Regions from separate parts of the Streptomyces sp. NPDC052052 genome, predicted to be linked through region 2. Evidence: riboswitches for the same ligand, from Rfam matches in the RefSeq annotation. Region 2 holds a riboswitch; each other region holds the start of a gene.
What was found. A riboswitch is a leader RNA that binds a small molecule or an ion and turns the genes downstream of it on or off. The one in region 2 is predicted to bind cyclic di-AMP.

Region 1 (5,431 bases), on a different contig from region 2:
CTCCTCGCGCACATTCGCCCCCGGCTTCGGCGCGTGGATCATCATCCCGTCGCCCTTGTAGATGCCGACGTGGCTGATGTCGTCGTAGAAGAAGACGAGGTCGCCCGGCTGGAGATCGGCGGTCGCGACCCGGGTTCCTATCTCCACCTGGTCCCAGGTGGTGCGCGGGATGTCGACACCCGCGGCCTTCCATGCCGCCTGGGTGAGCCCGGAGCAGTCGTACGAGGACGGACCCGTCGCACCCCACACGTACGGCTTGCCGATCTGGGCCGCGGCGAAGGCGAGGGCCTTCTCCGCCTTGGTGGTGGCGCTGCTGTCCGAACCGGTCGTGGTGCCGGTCTCCGTCTCCTCCGCGGCCTCGGCCGCCTTGCGGTCCGCCTCGGCCTTGGCGGCGGCCTGCTGCTTGGCGAGTTCCTCCGCCTTGCGCCTGGCCTCCTCCTCCTTCTTGCGCTCCAGCGCCGCGAGCCGCTCCTTCTCCTCGGCGGTGAGCTTCGACAGCAGCGCACGCGCCTCGCCCAGCTTCTGCTGGACGTTCTGCTTGCTGGTGCGCAGCGTGGCCTGCGTCGTGGTCAGCGTCTCCAGGCTCTGTACCGCTTCGGCGCGCTTCTTCGAGGCCTTGACCTGCTCCGCGCGGAAGTCCGAGACGGCCTTCTGCTGCTGTTCGGTCATCCGGTTCATCAGCTGGTTCTGGTCGAAGTACGACTGCGGGTCGTCGGCCAGGAAGAAGGTGGCGTTCGGGGCGATGGCGCCGGCGCGGTACTGCGCGGCGGCGTAGGCGCCGAGCGTCCTGCGGGCCTCGTTGAGCTTGTCGGCGCGCTTCGCCACGTCCTCCAGCAGGGCGTCGACCTTGGCGCGCTGGGCGGTGGACGCCTCCTTCGCCTGGTTGTACTGCTGGGTCGCGGTGCCCGCCTGCCGGTAGAGGCCGTCCACCTTCTTCTGGACGTCCTCGATGCTCTGCTTCGGGGCGGGGGCGGCCATGGCGCTCTGCGAGGAGAGCAGGGTCACGGACGCCAGTGCGGCCGTGGTGAGGCCGACGGCGGGTGTACTGGTGCGCACCCGGGTGCGCGGTTTGCGGTGTGATGCCAAGACCGGCATCTCCTTCCGTGGACCGCCTGCCGGGTTAGCTGTCGGGTTCGGGCGGAACGGAAGGCTGCCCTACGGTCCGCGTGGGGATATGGACCGATTCACCCCGGTGCTGCATCTGGGTCCCCGGCTCCGAACTCCCACGAGGGCAGCCCGGATTCGGCGCGGGCACCCGTTCGGCGCGGTTCGCCTCAGGGGGTACGGGCCGCCCGGTCGAGCACGCTAGCCAACTCGTGGGGCCGCTGTGAAGGTCGATGTTCGATATGCCCGATACGTTTTCGTGACCTCGGTGGAGCGAGGTGGCGCGGGAGGGCCGGGGCCCGGTTTCTCTCACACCGCGTGGACGACCGCTCTCTTTGCGTACCCGGCCGCCAGGTGCGGTCGCGGCACTAGACTCGGCAAGCGATGAGCAGCCTCTTTGACGACAGCTTCCTGGCCGGCCTCCAGCACACGGAGGAGGAGCCTCCGCCGCCCCCCGAGGACTCCGCACCCGAAGAGGTGCCGGAGGACCTCTTCGCGGGCGTGTTCGACGGGCCTCCGCCGTCCAGGGACGCGTACTACCGTGACGGCGCGCACCGTCCGGTGATCGACCCCGCGGCACTGCTCGACGGGCTGAACAACGAGCAGCGCGCCGCGGTGGTCCACGCGGGTTCCCCGCTGCTCATCGTCGCCGGGGCGGGCTCCGGCAAGACCCGGGTGCTGACCCACCGGATCGCCCACCTCCTCGCCGAGCGCGGAGTCCACCCCGGCCAGATCCTGGCGATCACCTTCACCAACAAGGCCGCGGGCGAGATGAAGGAGCGGGTCGAACAGCTCGTCGGCCCGCGCGCCCACGCCATGTGGGTCATGACCTTCCACAGCGCGTGCGTACGCATCCTGCGCCGCGAGTCGAAGAAGCTCGGCTTCACCTCGTCGTTCTCCATCTACGACGCCGCCGACTCCAAGCGGCTGATGGCCCTGGTCTGCCGTGACCTCGACCTCGACCCCAAGCGGTTCCCGCCGAAGTCCTTCACGGCCAAGGTCTCCAGCCTGAAGAACGAGCTGATCGACGAGGAGACCTTCGCCGGCCAGGCCGCGGACGGGTTCGAGAAGACCCTCGCCCAGGCCTACGCGATGTACCAGTCCCGGCTGCGCGAGGCCAACGCACTGGACTTCGACGACATCATCATGACGACGGTCCACCTGCTCCAGGCGTTTCCCGATGTCGCCGAGCACTACCGCCGCCGCTTCCGGCACGTCCTGGTCGACGAGTACCAGGACACCAACCACGCCCAGTACACCCTCGTACGCGAACTGGTCGGCCCGGCCGGCGAGGACGGCGCCCCCGCCGAACTGTGCGTCGTCGGCGACGCGGACCAGTCGATCTACGCCTTCCGCGGCGCGACCATCCGCAACATCCTCCAGTTCGAGGAGGACTACCCGGACGCGACCACGATCCTCCTGGAGCAGAACTACCGCTCCACGCAGACGATCCTGTCCGCCGCCAACGCGGTCATCGAACGCAACGAGAGCCGCCGCCCCAAGAACCTCTGGACGAACGCCGGCACCGGCGCCCGGATCACCGGCTACGTCGCCGACACCGAGCACGACGAGGCGCAGTTCGTCGCCGACGAGATCGACCGGCTGACCGACGCGGGCGACGCCAGGGCCGGTGACGTCGCGGTCTTCTACCGGACGAACGCGCAGTCCCGTGTCTTCGAGGAGATCTTCATCCGCGTCGGCCTGCCCTACAAGGTCGTCGGCGGTGTGCGCTTCTACGAGCGCAAGGAGGTCCGGGACGTCCTGGCCTACCTCCGGGTCCTCGCCAACCCCGAGGACAGCGTCCCGCTGCGCCGCATCCTGAACGTGCCCAAGCGCGGCATCGGGGACCGCGCCGAGGCGATGATCGACGCCCTCTCCCTGCGCGAGAAGATCACCTTCCCGCAGGCGCTGCGCCGGGTCGACGAGGCGTACGGCATGGCCGCCCGGTCGGCCAACGCCGTCAAGCGGTTCAACACGCTGATGGAGGAGCTCGGCACGATCGTCGAGTCCGGCGCGGGCCCCGCGGTGGTCCTGGAGGCGGTGCTGGAGCGCACCGGCTACCTCGCCGAACTCCAGGCGTCCACCGACCCGCAGGACGAGACCCGGATCGAGAACCTTCAGGAACTCGCGGCCGTCGCCCTCGAATTCGAGCAGGAGCGGGGCGAGTCCGGCGAGGAGGGCGCGGGGACGCTCGCCGAGTTCCTGGAGAAGGTCGCGCTCGTCGCCGACTCCGACCAGATCCCGGACGAGGACGAGGAGGGCTCCGGCGTCATCACGCTGATGACCCTGCACACCGCGAAGGGCCTCGAGTTCCCGGTGGTCTTCCTGACCGGCATGGAGGACGGCGTCTTCCCGCACATGCGCGCGCTCGGCCAGGTCAAGGAGCTCGAGGAGGAGCGGCGGCTCGCGTACGTGGGCATCACCCGGGCCCGCGAGCGCCTCTATCTGACCCGGGCGGCGATGCGCAGCGCCTGGGGCCAGCCCTCGTACAACCCGCCCTCGCGGTTCCTGGAGGAGATCCCGGACCAGCACCTGGAGTGGAAGCGGACCGGGCCGATGGTGTCCCCGGCCGGACCGACCTCGGGGATCACCTCGTCGCTGTCCTCGTCGCGCTCGCGCTCCGGCCCCTCGGGCTTCGCGACCCGGCGCACGTCGGACAAGCCCACGATCACGCTGGCCGTCGGGGACCGGGTCACGCACGACCAGTTCGGGCTCGGCACGGTGACGGCGGTCGAGGGCGTCGGCGATCAGGCGAAGGCGACCGTCGACTTCGGGGACGAGCGGCCGAAGAAGCTGCTGCTGCGGTACGCGCCGGTCGAGAAGCTGTAGCCGGGCCGACGAGTGACCGGCGGGCCGGTTGTACACACGGCCCGGTCACTCGTCCCGGCCGGCCCGGTCGGTCGGGACGACCGGGCGGCGGGAGCGGCTCAGGTCGGGTCGACGTTGTGGCTGCGGAGCCAGGGGAGCGGGTCTATCGCCGCGCCGCCGCCGGGCCGTACCTCGAAGTGCATGTGCGGGCCGGTCGAGTTGCCGGAGTTGCCGGAGTACGCGATGACGTCACCGGCCTTGACCGCGCCGGAGCGGATCTTGGTGCTGCTCAGGTGGCAGTACCAGGTCTCGGTCCCGTCGGCCATGGTGACGATGGCCATGTTCCCGTAGGCGCTGTTCCACTGGGTGCGCACGGTGCCGTCGGTCGCGGCCATCACGGGCGTGCCGTACGAGACGGGGAAGTCGATGCCTGTGTGCACGGACATCCAGTTGACGCCCGCCTGGCCGAAGTACGCGCTGAGGCCGTGGTCCTTGACCGGCATGACGAACTTGGGGCGCAACGCCTCCTTGCGGGCGGCCTCTTCCTCCCGCTTCTTCTTCTCCGCGGCCTGCCGCTCGCGCAGGTCGATGCGCTCCTGGGTGCGGCTGGCGCGGTCGGCGAAGTTCTCGGCGTCGGCGCTGAGGTTGGCGAGCTGGGTGTCCAACTTGTTGTTGGCGGCGACCGACTTGACGGAACCCGGATCGGCGGCCGCCATCGTGGTGCTGTCGTCCTTCTTGTCCTCGCCGCCCAGCCCGGCGACGGAGGCGGCGGCGATACCGGCCACGCTCATCACGCAGGCGGACGGAACGGCGACGGTGAGGAGCGCGGAACGTTTCGCTGGCGTACGCCGCCGAGCGCGGGTGACGGGGCGGCTGAGGGGGCGCCGGGCGGCGGGCACGTGGTCGTTCAGGTCGTCGTCGTAGCCGTCGGCTTCGTCTTCCGGCCCGTCGGCGTCGCTGTGTCCGCTGTGACCGTCGTGACTGCCGGGGCCGAAGTCCGCTCCGGCCTCCGCCTCCGGCCCGGTCTCCGGGGCGGTCCCGGTCTCCGGCTCCGTGAGGTTGAACTCGGCGGTGTGCTGGGGCTCGTACGGGTCGAAGGAGCTCTGATCGTCATAGGGCCCGTACGGCTGGTGCGCCTCGTGCGCCGCGTACGCTTCCGGTGCTTGCTGCTCGTGGGTGGGCGTGGCGCCGATGTTCCAGGCCGTGGCGTCGTGGACGCCGGAGTCGTAGGCGGACGCCGCCCACGGGTCGGGCCGGTACCAGCCGCTGGTGTCCCACTGACCCGTGGCGTCCGGAGCGCCGCCCCGTGCCGGAATGTCGGCGAAGGTGGCGGTGATCGTGTCCGCCGCCGTGCCGTGGTCGACGGCAGGGGTCCAGGTGGCCGTGGTGTCGTACGTCGGGCCCGCGGGATACGGCTGCTGGGTCTGCGCGGGGTACCCGCCGTAGGCGTCGTACGAGGTGGTGGGGTGTGCGCCGGTGTCCCAGTGAGTGGATTCGTAGGGAACCCCGTACTCGACCG
Region 2 (5,431 bases):
CGGCCACGACGCATCGGGACTTCTGCTCCTCGCGCCCGGCGAGTCCTACACCACACCCGTGTTCGCCGGTCTCTGGAGCGCGCAGGGATTCGGCGGGGCGAGCCGGGCCTGGCACGCCTGGCAGCTGGCCCATGTGATCCCGGACGCGGGGAGTCTGCGGCCGGTGCTCTACAACTCCTGGGAGGCGACCGGCTTCGACATCTCCGAGGAACAGCAGCGGGCCCTCGCCGAGCGCGCCGCCGCGATGGGTGTCGAACTGTTCGTGGTGGACGACGCGTGGTTCGGGCAACGCACCAGTGACCGCGCCGGGCTCGGCGACTGGTCCCCGAATCCGGACCGCTTTCCCGGCGGACTGAAGCCGCTCGCCGACGAAGTGCACGGACTCGGCATGCAGTTCGGTATCTGGGTCGAACCGGAAATGGTCAATGCGGACAGTGATCTTTATCGCGCACATCCCGACTGGGTGCAGCATTTTCCCGGGCGGGTACGGACCGAGTTCCGTCATCAGCTGGTGCTCAACCTGGCCCGCACCGATGTGCGGGCGCATCTCTGGGAGCAACTGGACGCACTGCTCTCCAGCGCGAGCATCGACTACGTGAAATGGGACTTCAACCGCAGTTTCACCGACGCCGGCTGGCCGGGCGAGGAGTATCAGCAGAAGCTCTGGATCGAGCACGTGGACGCCCTGTACGCACTGATCGACCGGCTCCGCGCCGCGCACCCCTCGGTCGCCTTCGAGTCCTGCTCGGGCGGTGGCGGGCGGATCGACCTGGGGATGCTGTCCCGTACGGACCAGGTGTGGACCTCCGACAACACCGACCCGTTGGACCGGCTGACCATCCAGGAGGGCTTCAGCCAGATCCATCCGGCCCGGGTGATGGCGGCCTGGGTCACCGACAGTCCGCATACCCAGCTCAACGGCAGGGCCAGCACGCTGCGATTCCGGTTCGTGAGCGCGATGGCCGGTGTGCTCGGGATCGGCGGGAACCTTGCCGAGTGGAGCGAGGGGGAGTTGGCCGAGGCGCGGACCTGGGTGGACCTGTACAAGGAGATCCGGCCGGTGGTCCAGCACGGCGCCCTGTACCGGCTGCGCGCCCCACGTGGTGGGCTCAGTGCGGTCCAGTACGTCCACGGTGACGAGGTCGTGGTCCTGATGTGGCTGGAGGCGCAGCGGTACGGGGAGCTGCCGCCGGCCCTGAGACTGCGCGGACTCGATCCCGCAGCGACGTACCTCTGCCGTGAGACCGGCGCGGTGCACCACGGTGCGGTGCTGCTGCACCAGGGGCTGCACACCGGGCTCCGGGGAGATCTCGACGCGGGCGTGCTGAGGCTTAGCCAGATATGACAAGCGCGTCATGTCCGAAATAGAGGGATTTGATGGCCATGCGCCTGAGTTGTGCTAGGGGATCCGGTCCCTGGTGAGCGGGATCATATCCGTGACCGTGTGTATGTGCCGGACGGATGGGTATTCCCCGCGCCGCACGGAAATTCAAGATCTTTAATCCACGGAGTGTGACCGGCATTCCCTGTCGATTTCTCCGGAACGGATTCCGCTGAGGAACCGACAGCTTGTTCTCTTCGTCCCGGCTCGCCTACGGTCACGGTCAATCCGGTCGGACCGCCTAATCCTGCCGCCGCCCGGAATTCGCATCCACTCATCGTGTGGCAGGAGCGGGGGAACCAGGTAAGCCGCCGAACCGGAGAATTCCGGTCGGCTAGGGGTGAAGTCGCGCTCGTCGCGACCGGGCATCTCCAGCCCGAACCCGACAGCTCACCTCGCAGGCGCCGGAGAGGAAGCTCATCATGCCCATCTCGGGTAAGCACCGTCGTACCAAGGTCGGCACCGTTGCCCGTGGCGTTGCCGCGGTGAGCACGGGCGGCGCCGTCATCGCGCTGCCGCTGCTCGGTGCCACCGGCGCCCACGCCGCGCCGCAGGCCGCCCCGGCCGCCGCCCAGTCGGTCGCCACGCAGGCCGCAACCGTCAAGCCAGTCGCACAGAAGACCGCCGCCACCACGACGTACTCCGTCGTCTCCGGCGACTACCTGGCGAAGATCGCCTCCGACCACAACGTCGAGGGCGGCTGGCAGGAGCTGTACCAGGACAACCGCACGGTCGTCGGCGACGACCCCAGCCTGATCTTCCCGGGCATGAAGCTGACGCTCGCCGGCAAGGCCACGGCCCAGTCCTCCTCGGCCGGTTCGTCCGCGGCCTCCTCGTCCGCCGCGAAGAAGTCCACTCCGTCCAAGACCTCGACGGCCAAGACCTCGACGGCCACGGAGTCCAAGTCCTCCGCCTCGGCCGCCCAGAGCACCAGCTCCGGTTACAGCCACCCGGTCCCCGGCAACCACACCACCGCTTACCGCGCCTCCGGCTCCAACTGGTCCAGCGGCAGCCACACCGGAATCGACTTCCCCGTCTCCACCGGCACCAGCGTGAAGGCCATCACCTCCGGCACGGTCGTCACCGCCGGCTGGGGCGGCGCCTACGGCAACCAGGTCGTCATCAAGCACGCCGACGGCCGCTACTCGCAGTACGGCCACCTGTCCTCCCTCTCCGTCTCGGCGGGACAGGCCGTGGGCAACGGTCAGCAGATCGGTCTCTCCGGTGCCACCGGCAACGTCACCGGACCGCACCTGCACTTCGAGGTCCGCACGGGCCCGGGGTACGGCTCGGACATCAACCCGATCACCTACCTGGCTTCGCACGGCATCTACGTCTGAGCCGAACGACCGGGTGAGCGGGCCACGGAGCGCGACCTGAGCAAAAGGGCGTGACCCAGGCAACACAGAAGGGGCAGTGCGCGGCGGCGCACTGTCCCTTCTGCTTATTCCCCTTTTACCAAAACCTGACCGGGTGGCCTATCTCACCACCCGTCAACCCTTTATTACGGTCGCGTAGGTCACATTCGGCGGTGCAGGATAAGCGCTCGTGGCAGACGATTCGAGAAAAAATCAACGTGGCGTCATCAACCGACAAGGCGTCATCGGGTCGTACGCGGCGATCGGCGACAGCTTCACCGAGGGAGTCGGTGACCCCGGCCCGGATGGAACCTTCGTGGGCTGGGCGGACCGTTTCGCGGTACTTCTCGCGGACCAGCTCCCGGACCCCGACGAGGGGACGAACACCGAGGGCTCTACGGACGGACATTTCAGGTACGCCAATCTCGCCGTACGCGGACGCCTCCTCGATCAGATCGTCGAGGAACAGGTGCCCCGCGCCAAGGAGCTCGGACCGGACCTGGTGAGCTTCTGCGCGGGCGGCAACGACATCCTCAGACCGGGTACCGACCCCGACGACGTGGCCGAGCGCTTCGAGCGAGCGGTCGCCGAGCTGACCGCATCGGTCGGCACCGTGATGGTCACCACCGGCTTCGACACCCGGGGTGTTCCGGTGCTGCGCCATCTGCGCGGCAAGATCGCCACCTACACCGCCCATGTGCGGTCCATCGCCGACCGCTACGACTGCCCGGTCCTCGACCTGTGGTCCCTGCGCTCCGTCCAGGACCGGCGAGCCTGGGACGACGACCGGCTCCACCTGTCGCCCGAGGGACACACCCGGGTCGCGCTGCGCGCCGCCCAGGTCCTCGGCATCGACGTACCGGCGGACCCGGACCAGGAATGGCCCCCGCAGGAACAGCGCGGCACGCTCGAAGTACGGCGCGACGACATCCACTGGGCGCGTGAGCACCTGGTCCCGTGGATCGGCCGACGGCTGCGCGGCGAATCCTCCGGCGACCACGTCGAGGCCAAGCGTCCGGACCTCCTGCCGCTCTGAGGCCGCCTCCGGGTGAACTTACTCGCCGGACGGGCCGAAGGCCCGGACCCGCCCGGCGAGCGACGGCAACGGCTGCGCCGGTATGCGTTCCAGGACACCGCCTGCGAAGACGTCGTACAACGGCAGCGTCTCCAGATGCACATAGCCGATGTGGCAGTCGCAGACGGCCAGCGGACAGGCACGCGGGGCGAGCGCACGCCGGAAGCTCCCGTCGTAGAGGTTGCCCAGCGGTGCCGGGACGAAATGACAGCGCCGCACCGTGCCCTCACCGTCCACCGAGACGACCGACTCGCCCGTCCGGCAGGGCAGTCCGGCCGACCGGTGCGGGTGACGGCTGTACGGGAAGAGCGGGTCGAGGGCCGTCCAGCGATCCGCCTCCTCGTCCGTGTAGGTGTGGCCCTCCGCGGCGTTCACCCAGAGATAGACCTCGTCCGGCAGGGCGGCACGCAGCCGCCGCGCCTCGTCGAGATGCTCGTCGAGACCGACGACCCCGACGCTGTGGCGGATGCCCAGTGCCGACAGCTCCCGGCACTTGGCCAGGAACCGCTCGTACGGTGTCTGCCCCGGGTGGTACGTGCACCAGAGCGCGATCTTCTCGCGGCCCGCGTCACCTGCCTCGGCCAGCCACCCCGTACGGCTGCTGAGGTTGGTCTGGATCGCGACCCGGGCGATGTGCGGCAGCTGCGCCAGCTCCACCAGGGCGCGTCGGTACCAGGACCGGACCAGGCCCTCGCCCCACGGAGTGAACAGCACCGACAGCCGGTCGACCGGCCGGTCCGCGGCCCACGCCGTGAACCGCTCCAGCGCGGCGCGGTCGGCGCGCAGCTGCTCCCGGCTGTCGCGCCGCTTCGCGAACGGGCAGTACGGGCAGTCGTAGTCGCAGGACGCGAGCGGACCGCGGTAGAGGATGGTCAGGTCCATGGGCGCGCTCACTTGCGTTCGTACGCGGCCATGGCAGCCCGTACAGCGGGGGAGAAGAGTTCGGGACCCAGGGCGTCGGAGTGGGCCAGACCCTCCGGGGAGAGGCGCAGCAGGCCTGCGGCCCCGGCCGCGGAGTCGAGCCAGCCGCGGGCCTCGAACCGGGCCAGTTCGACGGGGAAGTCGTCGCCCGGGCTGGTGCCGAACCGCTCCCGGTACTCGTCCCGTTGCAGCCCCTCGGCCTGGAGCACCGACTGCAGGAGGTGGCGGCGGCGGGCCTCGTCGCCGTCGACGTACCGGCCGACCTCGGCGTGGGAGAAGTCCTCGGTCGCGGTGTAGGAGTCGATGATCGCCCGCACCTGACGCATCTCCACCGCGTAGTCGAAGGAGTAGTGCAGCTTCGAGGTGTAGGAACGGGCACCGCACCCCAGCCCGATCATCCCGTCGGTCTGGCAGGCGTAGTCGTCGGGGCCGTCCGTCCGTGGTGCGTCGGCCCGGCGGAACATCCGCATGGACACCTGCTCGTAGCCGCGGGCCAGGAGATGGTCACGTCCCGCGCGGTACAGGCGCAGCCGCTGCTCGTCCCAGGCGGCGTCCGCCGCTGCCTCACCCGCGGGGTCGAGCCTGCCCAGACCGGTCAGCGGACGAACGTACAAGGGGTAGAGGTACAGCTCCTCGGGCAGCCATTCCAGCGCCGCGTCCAGCGAGGTGAGCCAGCTCCGTTCGGTCTGCCCGTCG
Region 3 (5,431 bases), on a different contig from region 2:
AGGGGGGGTTTCCATGCCTGCCTAGGTTCTGATCGGGCTGCTCGAACTGCGGTTCTGCAGAGGGGGTGGGAGAAGTCAGTCGCGGCGGTCGGCGCTGTCCACGCCGTCCCAGAGGTTGGAGTGCCACGACCGGCCGGAATCGTCCGTCTCGCCGTTGCGCTCCTTGACCGCGTCGGGGTCGATCACCGTGTAACCGGTCTCCCCGGGGAGAAGGTAGTGCAGATGTGTGCGGGCCAGCTGCCGGACGTACGCATCGTCCTGGAGGCGCGCCTTCTCGTCGCGCAGCTCCTCGGTGCGGGTGCGGGCCTCCTGTGCCATGCGCTCCTGTTCGGCGATCTCGTCCCGTTGTGACATGTACTGCCGCATCGGGTACGCGAGCGCCACCACCAGGGAGCAGACGACGAGGGCGAGGAAGGCCGCCCGGCCGGTGAGCCGGGAGCGGCGGGCCTGACGGCGGTTCTGTGACCGGTAGACGCGGGCGGCGGTCTGCTCCCCGAGCAGCCGCAGCCGGGTCGAGGTGGAGAACCGGTCCCGGTCCTTCGCGGCCATGTTCCCGCCTCCCCTTACACACGTCCGTCCCCGAACACGGTACGGGACCGAGTGCGGGGACGGACGGAGGCCGGGGCCTTTCAACTTCGAAGGGCCGGTGCTCAGCCCTTGAAGCGCGGGAACGCGGAGCGGCCCGCGTACACCGCGGCGTCGTCGAGGATCTCCTCGATGCGCAGCAGCTGGTTGTACTTGGCGACGCGCTCGGACCGGGCCGGGGCGCCGGTCTTGATCTGGCCGCAGTTGGTGGCGACGGCCAGGTCGGCGATGGTGACGTCCTCGGTCTCGCCGGAGCGGTGCGACATCATGCACTTGTAGCCGTTGCGCTGGGCCAGCTCGACGGCGTCCAGGGTCTCGGTCAGCGAACCGATCTGGTTGACCTTGACGAGCAGGGCGTTGGCGGACCCCTCCTCGATGCCGCGGGCCAGACGCTCCGGGTTGGTGACGAACAGGTCGTCGCCGACGAGCTGGACCTTGGCGCCGAGCTTGTCGGTGATGACCTTCCAGCCGGCCCAGTCGTCCTCGAACAGCGGGTCCTCGATGGAGACCAGCGGGTACGCGGCGACGAGCTCCTCGTAGTACTCGGTCATCTCGGCGGCCGAGCGGGACTTGCCCTCGAACTCGTACACGCCGTCCTTGTAGAACTCGGACGCGGCGACGTCGAGCGCGAGCGCGATGTCCTTGCCCGGGACGTAGCCGGCCTCCTTGACGGCCTCCAGGATGAGGTCGAGGGCGGCGCGGTTGGACTCCAGGTTCGGCGCGAAGCCGCCCTCGTCGCCGAGACCGGTCGAAAGACCCTTGGTCTTCAGGACCTTCTTCAGCGTGTGGTAGACCTCGGCACCCCAGCGCAGGGCCTCGGAGAAGGACTCCGCGCCGATCGGGGCGATCATGAACTCCTGGATGTCCACGTTGGAGTCGGCGTGCGACCCACCGTTGAGGATGTTCATCATCGGAACGGGCAGCAGGTGCGCGTTCGGGCCGCCGAGGTAGCGGAACAGCGGCAGGTCGGAGGCCTCGGAGGCCGCGTGGGCGACCGCCAGCGAGACGCCGAGGATGGCGTTGGCGCCGAGCGAGCCCTTGTTCTCGGTGGCGTCCAGGTCGAACATCGCCTGGTCGATCAGCCGCTGCTCGGTGGCGTCGTAACCGACGAGCTCCGGGCCGATCTGCTCGATCACGGCGAGGACGGCCTTCTCCACGCCCTTGCCCTGGTAACGGTTGGGGTCCCCGTCGCGAAGCTCGATGGCCTCGAACGCACCGGTGGAGGCGCCGGACGGCACGGCAGCACGGCCCGTGCTGCCGTCGTCGAGGCCAACCTCGACCTCGACCGTGGGGTTACCCCGGGAGTCGAGGATTTCCCGGGCTACGACGACGTCGATGGACGGCACGAGCATCTCCTTCTGGGATATGACGCTGGTTGTGCAGGGTCACTTTGGCCTTGCGACAAGAGCCTAACCGGCGCGACCCGATCAGCCGGACGACCGCCCGTCCCCTGGGACGAAAAAGAACCCAGGAAATCTCATTGCCGGACAAACGGCCAGAATTTTACTGGCCAGTAACTACAACAGTTGAACGATCACCCACAAGGCGGGCCCGCGGCGAACGGATGCGAAGACCCCGGCCCGGCGCGCCTGGGGGACTGCGCGCCGGGCCGGGGTGCCCTGGAAAAGGGGAATCCGAACTGCCGGATTACTTCGTCAGGTGAAGCTGCTGACCCGGGTAGATCAGGTTGGCGTCCTTGACGATGCCCTTGTTCAGCTCGAACAGCTTCTGCCAGCCGCCCTGGACGTTGTGGGCGGCAGCGATCTTGCTGAGGGTGTCACCGGAGACGACCTTGTACTCGCCGTTCCCCTTCTTGACCTTCTCGCCGGTCGGGGTGGTGACGGTCTTCTTCGACTCGGTCTGCGCCGGCGCGGTCGAGCGGTACGAGCGGTTGGCGGCAGGAGCCTCGGTGCGCTCGGCCTTCTTCGGCTGGGTCTGCTGCTTCGGCGCGGCCTGGGTGCTCTGCTTCTGGGTGTTCTGCTTCTGGGTGGTGGTGGAGGACTTCGAGGAGCCGGTGTCGACGCCCGGGTTCACCCCGTCGTTCTTCAGGTTGCCGGCCCAGGCGCAGCCCCAGGCACCGGGGCCCTGCATGTCGAGGAGCCGCTCGGCCGTGGCGATCTGCTGGGCCTTGGTGGCCAGGTCGGCACGGGGGGCGTACTGCGTACCGCCGGCGGCGGCCCAGCTGGACTGCGAGAACTGCAGGCCGCCGTAGTAGCCGTTGCCGGTGTTGATGGACCAGTTGCCACCGGACTCGCACTGGGCGACGGCGTCCCAGGTGGCGACGGAGGCGGCGGAGGCGCCGGTCGCACCGATCAGCGGCATGACGGCGGCGGTGCCGGTGACACCGGCGAGCGTGGCGATGCGGACGGCCTTGGACGGACGACGGCGCTGACCCTTACCAGAAAACAGCATGGAAGATCTCCTCACCGACGCCTACGAGGTGAGCTGTCGGGTTCGGGCCAAGTGAGTTGCCCGGTCGCACGTCCTAGCACGCGACTTCACCCCAAGCCGGACCCTGATGCGTCTTTCGACGATCGGGACCGACGCCTACCTGGGTCCCCCGCTCCTGCCTACGGCGCTTTACGCGTCTGTTCCCTCCGACCGACGGCAGGATTCGGCGTGACGGTCGACGGGGCCCGCGGTGCGAGCAGTTCCGACCGTAAACACACGGAACCCTTATATCCAAAAACAGACATACCGGACAATCAGCCCTTACTTGCACCTGAAGAACCATCGTTTTCGCAGGTGGGAGGCGATACGGAAGGTTCGTCCAGCTACGACACGCCAGTTGACGCAAAGAGACCCATGTCTCACTTACGCATAAGCGGACATAGGTCCCTGAAGTACCCCAGCTTTGGGGGCTGTTTTAGTCGTTTTTCAGCCAGGCCTCACGGGGCCTTCACCTCGAGATCAAGGCTCTGGCCAGGGAGGATGAGGTCCGGATCGGAGCCGACGACACCCTTGTTGGCCTCGTAGAGCGCAGACCATCCACCAGGAACATTCTGTGCATCAGCAATCGTCCAGAGATTGTCACCGGCATGGACGGCATAGGAGCCGTCGGCGCCTGCCTGACGCGCTCCGGCGTCCGAGCGTGACGCATGGCGGCCCGACTCCCGCTCACCGCCGTTCACATGCCCTCTCCCCTCGGAGGCGGCCGCACCCCGGTGCTTGCCACCGGCCCGGCTGGGGGAAGCGGCGGAATCAGAGGACTGTGACGCATCTGACGAAGCCGACGAATCTGGTGAATCTGACGAAGCGGAAGATTCGGATGCCTTGGCGGACGGGGCCGTCGACACGGCGGCCGAAGGCTTCGCGGACGGCGTGGTCTCGTCGCTCTGCGCGTCATCGCTCTGCGCTTCGCCGCCCTGCGTGTCGCCGCCCTGCGCATCCTTCACGTGACCCTTGCCACTCGACACGTCGTCCGAGAGGCCGACGGACGGCACGGAGCCCGGGTCGACGCCCGGCAGCGTCCCGTCCGTGGTGAGGCCGGAGATGACCGCGCAACTGGGCCACGCCTTCGGGCCACGGTCCTCCAGGACTTTCTCGGCCACGGCGATCTGCTGGGCGCGGCTGGCGAGGTCGGCGCTCGGGGCGTACGACTCACCGCCGTTCGCCTTCCAGACCTCCGGCGAGAGCTGGAGACCGCCGTAGGAGCCGTTGCCGAAGTCGGCGCTCCATGTGCCACCGCTCTCGCAGTCGGCCACCCGGTCCCAGGTCGTGGCGTCGGCCGCGTGCGCACCGGCCGCGCCGAGGAGCGGGATGGCGATGGCCGATCCGGTCACGCCCGCCGCGACGACGATGGCGGGTGCCTGACGAGGGCGACGGTGTCTGCCGTTCGCGGAGCCCATGAGGTTGCCTTCCGTGTGACGAGTGACAGGTGCGTCGAACGGTGAAACTAGCGGGACTCGAACGCGTGTCACAAGTCGATGCAGCGCAGATCACGTGAAAGTCACAAAGTTGACAGGGTGTCACCTTGCGCCTCGGGGGAGCCCGGTGTGAACTCCACGGGCAGCGTGCGCAGTCCGCGCATGATGAGTCCGCCGCGCCACCGCAGATCGGCGGGTTCCCCCGCAAGGCGCAGGTCGGGAAGGCGCCTCAGCAGCGTGGCGAGCGCGGTCCGTCCCTCCAGGCGGGCCAACGGCGCGCCCAGGCAGTAGTGGATGCCGTGCCCGTATCCGAGGTGCTGGTTGTCACGCCGTGCGAGGTCGAGCACGTCGGGGTCCTCGAAGCGTTCCGGGTCACGGTCGGCTGCGGCGAGCACGACGAGCACCGGGTCGCCGACCGCGATGTCCTGCCCGCCGAGTGTCAGCGGCTCGGTGGCGAACCGCCAGGTCGCCAGCTCCACCGGACCGTCGTACCGCAGCAGCTCCTCTATCCCGGTCTCCAGCAGCCCGTCCTCCCCCACGCCGAGGGAACGCTGCAGCCGCTCGCGCTGTACGGGGTTGCGCAGCAGGGCGTACACCCCGTTGCCGATGAGGTTGACCGTCGTCTCGAACCCGGCGAAGAGCAGGATGAAGGCCATGGCCGCGGCCTCGTTCTCGGTGAGGTGCTCGCCGTGGTCGGCGACCCGGATCAGCTCCGAGATCAGGTCGTCCCCCGGGTTCTCGCGCTTGCGGTGGATCAGCTCGGCCAGATAGCCCCGCATCTTCTTCACGGACCTGGCCACTCCCCCGCGCGGCCCGCCGCCGTGGCGGATCATCATGCCCGCCCAGTCCCGGAAGTCGTCCTGGTCCTCCCGCGGGACGCCGAGCAGATCGCAGATCGCGTAGATGGGGAGCGGGAAGGCGAACTCGTGGATGAGGTCGGCCTTCCCCTCCGCGATGAAGCGGTCGATGAGTCGGTCCGT

Region 1: another riboswitch for cyclic di-AMP. It lies ahead of AB0L71_RS17540 (NlpC/P60 family protein); the one in region 2 lies ahead of AB0L71_RS24295 (LysM peptidoglycan-binding domain-containing M23 family metallopeptidase).
Region 3: another riboswitch for cyclic di-AMP. It lies ahead of AB0L71_RS14225 (transglycosylase family protein); the one in region 2 lies ahead of AB0L71_RS24295 (LysM peptidoglycan-binding domain-containing M23 family metallopeptidase).

What each region holds. Positions count from the first base shown of each region.
Region 1 is NZ_JBFAWU010000013.1:68,303-73,733, forward strand. Features, by position in the region: gene AB0L71_RS17540 (NlpC/P60 family protein) at 1-1,095, opposite strand, end outside; cyclic di-AMP (ydaO/yuaA leader) riboswitch at 1,094-1,258, opposite strand; gene pcrA (DNA helicase PcrA) at 1,489-3,933, shown strand; gene AB0L71_RS17550 (M23 family metallopeptidase) at 4,032-5,431, opposite strand, start outside.
Region 2 is NZ_JBFAWU010000021.1:98,825-104,255, reverse strand. Features, by position in the region: gene AB0L71_RS24300 (alpha-galactosidase) at 1-1,345, shown strand, start outside; cyclic di-AMP (ydaO/yuaA leader) riboswitch at 1,643-1,798, shown strand; gene AB0L71_RS24295 (LysM peptidoglycan-binding domain-containing M23 family metallopeptidase) at 1,804-2,721, shown strand; gene AB0L71_RS24290 (SGNH/GDSL hydrolase family protein) at 2,930-3,775, shown strand; gene AB0L71_RS24285 (STM4011 family radical SAM protein) at 3,794-4,696, opposite strand; gene AB0L71_RS24280 (STM4012 family radical SAM protein) at 4,705-5,431, opposite strand, start outside.
Region 3 is NZ_JBFAWU010000010.1:84,993-90,423, forward strand. Features, by position in the region: gene AB0L71_RS14210 (DUF501 domain-containing protein) at 1-15, opposite strand, end outside; gene AB0L71_RS14215 (septum formation initiator family protein) at 76-549, opposite strand; gene eno (phosphopyruvate hydratase) at 651-1,937, opposite strand; gene AB0L71_RS14225 (transglycosylase family protein) at 2,233-2,997, opposite strand; cyclic di-AMP (ydaO/yuaA leader) riboswitch at 3,001-3,173, opposite strand; gene AB0L71_RS14230 (transglycosylase family protein) at 3,474-4,433, opposite strand; gene AB0L71_RS14235 (cytochrome P450) at 4,535-5,431, opposite strand, start outside.